DNA from 4 places in the Tissierella sp. MB52-C2 genome. Region 4 is predicted to be linked to each of the others. Evidence: riboswitches for the same ligand, from Rfam matches in the RefSeq annotation. Region 4 holds a riboswitch; each other region holds the start of a gene.
The links. Region 4 has a riboswitch for cyclic di-GMP ahead of RBU61_RS17955 (GAF domain-containing protein). Riboswitches for the same ligand answer to the same signal wherever they lie in the genome.

Region 1: linked by a shared signal. The riboswitch ahead of RBU61_RS16290 (transglutaminase-like domain-containing protein) and the one ahead of RBU61_RS17955 (GAF domain-containing protein) in region 4 are both predicted to bind cyclic di-GMP.
Region 2: linked by a shared signal. The riboswitch ahead of RBU61_RS09790 (type II secretion system protein) and the one ahead of RBU61_RS17955 (GAF domain-containing protein) in region 4 are both predicted to bind cyclic di-GMP.
Region 3: linked by a shared signal. The riboswitch ahead of RBU61_RS11580 (S8 family serine peptidase) and the one ahead of RBU61_RS17955 (GAF domain-containing protein) in region 4 are both predicted to bind cyclic di-GMP.

Annotation. Positions count from the first base shown of each region.
Region 1 is NZ_CP133261.1:3,234,562-3,236,770, forward strand. Features, by position in the region: gene RBU61_RS16285 (ABC transporter permease) at 1-175, shown strand, start outside; gene RBU61_RS16290 (transglutaminase-like domain-containing protein) at 217-1,005, opposite strand; cyclic di-GMP riboswitch class I at 1,019-1,103, opposite strand; gene RBU61_RS16295 (SpaA isopeptide-forming pilin-related protein) at 1,301-2,209, opposite strand, start outside.
Region 2 is NZ_CP133261.1:1,939,197-1,941,405, forward strand. Features, by position in the region: gene RBU61_RS09785 (prepilin peptidase) at 1-441, opposite strand, end outside; gene RBU61_RS09790 (type II secretion system protein) at 469-882, opposite strand; cyclic di-GMP riboswitch class I at 1,021-1,110, opposite strand; gene RBU61_RS09795 (type II secretion system F family protein) at 1,177-2,209, opposite strand, start outside.
Region 3 is NZ_CP133261.1:2,312,147-2,314,355, forward strand. Features, by position in the region: gene RBU61_RS11580 (S8 family serine peptidase) at 1-1,160, opposite strand, end outside; cyclic di-GMP riboswitch class I at 1,281-1,365, opposite strand; gene RBU61_RS11585 (aspartyl-phosphate phosphatase Spo0E family protein) at 1,851-2,027, shown strand.
Region 4 is NZ_CP133261.1:3,574,365-3,576,573, forward strand. Features, by position in the region: gene RBU61_RS17945 (MATE family efflux transporter) at 1-26, shown strand, start outside; gene RBU61_RS17950 (YkuS family protein) at 152-409, shown strand; cyclic di-GMP riboswitch class I at 736-820, shown strand; gene RBU61_RS17955 (GAF domain-containing protein) at 938-1,366, shown strand; gene RBU61_RS17960 (thiamine pyrophosphate-binding protein) at 1,394-2,209, shown strand, end outside.

The sequences.
Region 1 (2,209 bases), 340 kb from region 4:
AAGAGTATCTATGGGAAATGTATCAACTTTTCAAATAGTAATTTCCCTATTGATATTAGCTGTATCAACTATTATTACTGGAATATTTGGCGCCAAAATATATAGATTAGGTACTTTAATGTACGGCAATCCTATAAAAATTACAAAGGCTATTAAGATGTTAAAAGATAAATAATCATATAATAACTAAAATAACAAGGGATATCCCTTGTTATTTTAGTATTCTTTTTCTATTTTATAATCTTTTCCATCTTTTATCATAGGAATAGATTTGTTTCCTTTTTGCTTGCCAGCATCATAAGTTGTATCTATAATAATCCATTCATTGCTATCTGCTAAATATACTTGGTTCCATGCATGATATTCATTTATATCATTCTTATGTCCCATAAGCAGTTTAGTAGGTAATCCTACTGACCTAGTCATTGCTGCAAATAGAGATGCATAGTCATAACATATTCCTTTTTGTGATTTTAAAGTTTCATCTATTTTTGGTATATAGTTTGAGCTTAACTTATTTGCCTTGTCATTATCATAGCTTACATTAGTTATGATATAGTTATAAATTGATTCTACCTTTTCCTTATTATTCTTAGCGTTTTTAGTTAATTCCTTTGCCTTTTTTATGGCATTCATATCATTGTTCCAATTAATCATTTGAATAGATTGTAGATATACTTCATTTGAATCTATAGATTTTAATGTAATAGTTTCCTTAGCAATTTGTTTAAATTTATTGCCTCCTGCATTTTCTAACACCAATACAGTATATTCACCATTTCCAAGTTGTAAAGGTATAGTCTCGTTTCCCTTTAATATATAATCATAGCTTGTACTACCTTTGCTAACTCTTACTGCTCCAACTTTACCATTATTGTAGTTAATATTTATTACTCCGCTATTCACTTGAGATTTATCAATATAACCACCAGCTGCTTGAGCCACTGTTGAAAATAATAACAAAGTCACAACTAGCAAGAGTATAATACTATGTTTTCTAAACATAAAAAACTCTCCTTTCGGTAACTGGCTGCCATCTTATTTCTAAGGAAGGCCCTTTAGTTTTGCGTCTCTAGCTTTCGCTAAATTTGCCTTTATCGGTGGAAAGCACCAATAAAATATATTTATTTTCTTCAGTTTATCATATCTTCCAATTCAAGTAAATAGGAATTTCGTCCTAGTTGCTTGAATTATCTTATAGAGATTTGTATTTATTATATACCCAATACTTGTTGTTTAAATCTGGTTTCAAATATGAACAAAAAAGACAGAGAATATTAATATTCCCTGTCTTAGAGTATTAGACTGTTCTTCTTCTTAGAACTATTCCCACTACTATGAATAATAGCCCTACAAGATAGATTAATATTGAACCTACTTGCCCCGTCTTTGGTAGTGTAGGTGCTTTTTGATCTGCATCTGTTCCACCTAATGGAGCATCTACATCTATTTCTATTAATTCCTCTGTTCCATCTGGATGTTTTAGAACAAAACTATCCTTTCCTGTAAATTCTGGATTCGGAGTATATTTCCAATTACCATCTTCATCAAACTCAACGGTTCCGCCCTTTGGTGGTGTAATAACTATTGGTATTTCCGGTTCCTCTGGCTCTGGTACCTCTGTTATTTCCACTGGCTCCGTCGGGTCAACAGGCTCTGTTGGCTCTGTTGGTTTTTCTGGATCTACTGGTGGTTTTGTCGGTGGTTTTACTGGTGGTCTGACTGGTGGTTCTGGATCTGTTGGATCTGGTCCTGGTCCTGGGTTTACTGGAATCCTAGTATTTTTCACTGTCAGAGATACTTCTATATTCTCACCATCATCTTCGCCATTTACAGTAACACTATATTCTTGTCTATTTAATCTATAGCCTGATGGTGCTTTTGTTTCACCTATGGTATAAGTTCCATATTCCAACTCTTCTACCATAGCTATACCATCCCTATCTGTAGTTACTGTATCTATTACAGCTCCTTCAATATCTCTAACTTCAAATATTGCTCCTGATAAACGTCTATTTTCATTTGCATTGTCTACTTTAATTATCTTTATTCTTCCAAGCTCAATATTTGTTACTATTAGAGCATTATCATTTATATCCTTTTCCACAGTTACTCCATCTTCTTTAATGGATATGTGATATGCTTTTTCTACTTCAAGTTTATATCCTTCTGGTGATTTTATTTCCTTTACTTGATATTTTCCATAAGG
Region 2 (2,209 bases), 1.6 Mb from region 4:
CTGTGGTGGTTTATTATATAATATGTATGAAAGTACTTTATAGATAGTAGTAATTCCTAAAATTAAAACTACTAATATATCTGGAATAATCATTTCCTTTAGATCTATTAAAGTTATTGTAATAAGTATAGAAAAAATAATTGCATAAAAGAAAAATTCTAGTGTTAACCCATATTTCTTATAGATGAATAAATAGATAATAGAATTGAGTAGTTCAACTATTGGGTACTGAAGGGAGATTTTCTCCCTACAGTACCCACATTTCCCCTTATGATGTATAAAGCTAAGTACTGGTATTAGATCATACCATTTTAGATTTGTATTACAATTTGGACAATGGGATGCTGGATAGGCAATATTCTCATCCCTTGGTATCCTATATATACATACATTTAAAAATGAACCTATTAATAATCCGTATAGGGAAATTAGTATAGTCATTTGTACTGCTCCTTTTGTTGATGTTATTTAATCTTCTTTTACTTCTTCTACTACTTTGATTTCTCCATCTTTAATTCCCACTTCACCTGGTTCTACCTTTATATCTCCCTCTTTAGTTATGGACACTTTAAACTCTTTATTATCAAAAGTTTTAGGTGTTTCTTCTTTATCGAAATATTTTTTAAAATTCTCCTCAGCTGTTATTTCTGTATCATTTGTAGAGTCATGAGCATCAGGATAATCAGCTAAATACATTGTTGCTGTACTCTTCAATATCCTTACATTGGCATTATGTGCTGATACCTTTGCACTATTTCTTGAGCCAGATAGCTTAGGCACAGCAATTCCCGCTAAAATCCCCAATATTGCAATAACTACTACTAATTCCACCAAAGTAAATCCTTTTCTTTTCTTCATTTTTTCATTAAACCATTTTAACATTTCTTTCCCCCCTTAATTTTTTTGCTAAAACTTCATATAATTATAATTATCTCCTTTTTAAATCACCACCTTTAAAGTGTCTGAAAATTGAGTTTTTAGCTTTTTTATACAAAAAAACTGCATAAATAATACAACTATTTATGCAGCCGAACGATCATTTTTATCCTTAGATAATTTTAGACTCAGGCTTTGCGTCACTAGGTTTCCCTAGCTTTGCCCTGGAAATACAGGAATTTCGCTAAATTAATTTAATTTATTTATTTCCTGTTACATTATGTTTTTAATTGTCAAATTTTAGATTGTATTTACCATATCAAACATTGGTATTGCCATTGCTATTACTATAAATCCTATTATTAGAGCCATGACTATTAACATTATTGGCTCCATTAGTGTTGTCAGTCTTTGTAAAGCTACTTCTACTTCATCGTCATAGAAGTCTGCTGTCTTATATAATATATCGTCTAATGCTCCTGATTCTTCACCTACTTTTATCATTGAATCAACCATTGGTGGAAATATTCTTGTTTCTGATACTGCATTTGATAAAGTCGCTCCTTTTCTTATATCTTCCATGGATTTTTCCAGTCTATTTTCTACTACTTTATTTCCCACTACTCTACCTACCACTTCTATGGACTCCAATAGTGGTATACCACTAGACATAAGTGTTGATAATGTTCTTGTAAATCTTGATGTTATTATCTTTACATTAGTATCCTTTACTACTGGTATCTTTAATTTTATAGTATCCAATGTTATTCTTCCAGATGGTGTTTCTTTATATAATATGAGCCCAGCCACAGCTAAAATTACTCCTCCTAAGAATAAATACCAAAACTCTGTTAGCCAATTGCTTATATTTAGTAGTATTTGTGTAGGTAATGGCAGGGCCTGCCCACTACTTTCAAACATTCCAATAAATGTAGGCATTACTGCTATAAGTAAAAATATAACTACACCTATGGACACTATACTAAGAATTATTGGATATATCATGGCTGATTTAATTTTGTTTTCCAATTTGTTTTCCTTTTCAAAATGAACTGCCATTCTTTCCATTATAGTATCTAAGTTTCCACTTACTTCCCCTGCTTGAACCATATTTATAAGGAGACCAGGAAATACTTTTTTATGTTTTCTCATGCTTTCTGATAATGTAAATCCTTTTTGTACACTTTCATAGACACCGCTTAAAGCCTTAATTAGGGCTTTATTTTGAGATTGTTTCTCTAATATTTCTAAACATTTTACTATACCTATTCCTGCATCTAGCATGGTGTAAAATTGTCGGCAAAATACTGCTAAATCTTTTTTCTTAACTTTT
Region 3 (2,209 bases), 1.3 Mb from region 4:
CCTCTAAACCAGTCATTGATTCCAGTACCGCCACCCCAGGAATTATTAATTATATCTGGTGCATTTGCAGCATTTCCACCTGGTTTAAGCATCCATTGTCCTGCTGATATTAATTGGTTTGCAGATCCTCCATTTGGTCCCAATCCTTTTGCAACTATAAATTTAGCTCCAGGTGCAACACCTATTGCGTTTTTACCTGATGGCTCCTGTCCTAATATAGTACCCATTACATGAGTACCATGTGGTAATTGTGAATCATCATATGGAGTTGTTCTTCCAGCATATGCATCATACCAGTTCCCATTATGATTTACTGCTCCAGTTGCTGGATTATACCCTCTGTATTTATTTTTCAAGGCTGGATGATTCCATGTTACCCCTGAATCAATCATACCTATTACAACTCCTGTACCATCAATCCCGTATGTGCTCCACACTTTATCAGCATTTACTATTTTTATATTCCACTCAATATCTGATGGTAATACAGCTTTAGGGGTAATATCACTTGCTCTCATGGTTTCTTGCATTTCTTCTCCAATAACTTCAAATTTACCTTCCTCAACTTCAATTTCTTCTGCTATATCTGTTTCTTCTTCTACTATCTCAATTATACCTTCAGGATCTCTAGTATAATCATTTAGGTATATCTTTTCATTAAAATAAACCTTTTCTACATCATTCATAAGTGCTATTTTATTAACTACATCCTGTGTAGCTTTTATATATATCATGTTGACTATATAATAGGACTCATATTCTTCTATATTACCATTTTTAGTTTCAGTTTCAATATATTGTAACAATCTATATTGTGTTCTTTCAACAATGCTTTCTAACTCATCAATGACTGCTTCTCTAGTCAATAATTTCATTTCGTCATTGTCAAGCTCTAAAGAATTTAACTGTAATCTTTCATCATTAGCTATTCTTTCTACATCAGCTTGTTCTCTTAATTTAACTAAAACTTCAACCTTATCTTCCCCAGAATCAAACCTATCAAATACTTCACTTGATATCTTATCCTTTAACAATTCTTGATTACTTTGATTTGTATCTAGGTTTTCAGCAAAGGATACAAATGAACTAAGCGTCAAAAGCATTGCTATCATCATAGATACAAAAGATTTACTTTTTCTTGATTTAAAAAAGGTTATCAATTTATATTCCCCCTAGTTTTTAAGATTTTAACTAAGAAACATCATAGAAGATTTAAGTTAATCAAATTACACCCCCTTTGGTTATGATAACGGTTCCCTCCTTTCTATTCCTTTTCCTAATCTGGTGGCTGGACTGTCATTGTATTTCACTTTAGACTCTAGGACTTTGCGTCTCAGCCTTCCAGGTTATTTGCTAATATTATTTACTCTATATTCTTATGTCAGATTACTGTGAATATTCTTTAAAGTATATCATATCTTCTAGAATATATAGATATGTTAATTAAAATCCTGTGATAAATTTAGTACATTTTATTTTAAATAATTAATTAAATAATAGTGCACTTCTCCTTTGTAAGGCAGATTCAAATATTAAATATGCTTCTATAAAAAATAAAGCAATTCCCTAGGTATTAATGTTGCATTAAAGAAGTAATTGCAAGTTGACATGGAAAAATTTATGTAATGAAAAAAAACCTTGCATTAAATTGTTTTTAACCAGAAAACAATGAAATGAGGTTCTTTTTTATGGATCAATATAATAATAAAACAGTTTTTAGTAAATTAATAGAAGTAATTATATGTAAACTTCTAATAAGTAAAAGTAACATGAACTTAATAGTCTTATTTTATTCCAACAGCATATTTATTTATTAATTAGCACATCCTATTATTCAGGAGGTGCTAATTTTGTCTGATATAAAAGATCTAATGAAAAATATAGACGAATTAAAGAAAAACTTAAACATTTTACTTGATAAGAAGGACTTTAATTTACAAGATGAAGAAATAATAAAAGCTAGTCAAGAATTAGATATTGCTATAAATAAGTATAATGAATTAATTATTAAGAATGTCAAAAAATAAAAAAACTAGAGATTTCTCCTAGTCACTTCTTCTATATCATTAAAATAGCTAATATAGATACTATTATGAATTAATTCTACATCAGTCAAATAATATTTGACTGAATGTTTACTTTACTATAATTTATGGTATAATATAAATAAGGTAATCGGATTCACATAAATGCGATTGCCACAAAAGAG
Region 4 (2,209 bases):
TAGAAAATATAAGTATAGCTGCATAAACGAAAAGTACTCCTTTAGGGAGTACTTTTCGTTTATAGAATAACTAATATATACTGTGAATCAATAAAATATCTAGAGTATATTATATTAGGAATTGTACAAAATAAACCATGAGGTGATGAATATGAAAAAGATTGGTATAGAAAAAGGATTAACCAATGTGGCAGGTTACTTAATTAAGTCAGGATATACAGTTGAATCTTTAAGTGGTTCAATAGATGAAAATATTAAAAAGCTAAGTGGTTTAGATGCAATAGTAACAGCAGGATACAATACTGACATGATGGGAATCAGTGATACAGAAACTAATGCACCAGTAATAAATGCTAGAGGATTAACTCCAGAAGAAGTAAAGAATAGGTTAGACCAAGAATTGAGATAAATAAAAGATGAGTTGTCTTAAAATAAAAAACAACCAATTAAGAGAAGATAGCATAAAATTATAAAAAATATTAAAAACGAATTCTCCAGAATTCGTTTTTAATATTTTTTTATGGAAAAAGGAAGAATAGAAAAAGACTCCAGCAAAACTCCAATATTTATTAAGACTTAAGTCCTGATTTTTAATTATTTAGCTTTTAAAACCCCAAAATTCGAATAAATTACTCATTTTATAAGAATTTTACAAGAAATACATATAATATTACAAAATTTTACATATTTTGGTAATTTTTTATGGTATAATCTCTTTAATGACAAAAAAGTACAACATTAACAAGGCAAACTTATTGAAAGATAAGGACGCAAAGCTATGGGTCTAAGGAATTTGTTCTATGACTGCCAAGCTGCTAAGTTTTGCTATGGAAGATGGATAGCATGTCTTAGTGGCTATCTGTCTTTTTTATTGCAGATTTCTATTATATCTTGAAAATTCCTTATGATCATATTTATAAGAAATGGAGGGAAGAAAATGCAAGAAAAGTTTCTGGATGAATTATTTGAAAAAATACAAGATACAACAGGTATTGAAGATATTGGATATCATGAGATCAGAGATGGCAGGCTTCACCCTATTTATAAGACTAAGACGAATGCATTAGCTATGGAACAATGGAAAAATATCCATGCTAAAAATGTAGTCTATATAGAAGAACATAAGATACTCATGAAGATCGCAGAAGAAAAAGAACCTATTGCAATTTCTGATGTAAATAGAAATGAACTTTCTTCAAATGCTTTTTTCCTATTTGGTATAGATAGCATCCTAGTAGTCCCTGTAATGAAAAGTGAAACTTTGGAAGGGATTATATGTATAGCTTCTATTGGACAACCTCATGAATTTACTTTTGAGGAAATAAAAAAATGTGAAACTTTAATTAAAGATTATATGAATAGATAAAAATATAAATTAAGGAGGTAGCATCATATGAAAATTGCTAATGGAGTCATGGAATACTTAGAACAAAATCAGGTAGAATATATTTTTGGTATGTCGGCAGGTACTGTAAGTGCTCTCTATGATGCGATGAATGATGTAAGCATTAAACCTATCATTACTAAGAATGAAGCAGGGGCAGCTTATATGGCTGCGAAATATGCAAGTATTTCTGGAAAGATGGGAGTTTGTATTGCTGCTGGTGGTGTTGGGACTAACAATATGGTTAATGGTATAGGTGATGCAATGCGATCTAAGGTACCTGTTCTATTTATAACAGGATATGTACATAGATGGCAGATTGGAAAAGGCGCTATTCAAGAACTAAATACAGAACAAATATTAAAACCTATTACAAAGTATAGTAAAACCGTACTTGATGAGAATTGTGTACTGTCTACATTAAAGGAGGCTATGGAAATTGCTTTAACTCCTCCTATGGGACCTGTTCATGTATCTATACCTATTGATATACAGATTTCTGAGCTTATTGAGTCAATGCCTGAACAAGTAGCAATTCCTCAAGTTATGTTTGATGATGAGTCCATAGATAAAGCTATAGAAGTCATAAACGGAGAAAAAGATGGAATTATTATGGTGGGAAGGGGTTGCAGAGGGCTATCAGAGCAAGTAAAGGCTCTAAGTGAAAAATTACAGTGGCCTATAATTACAACACCAGAAGGAAAAGGCGTTGTACCTACAGATTTTTATTTGAACTTAGGTAACTATGGATTTTCGGGAACCGACTCGTCTACAGATTATGTAGAGGATGGACCATCTACTTGTATTTTGGTATTAGGCTCTAGT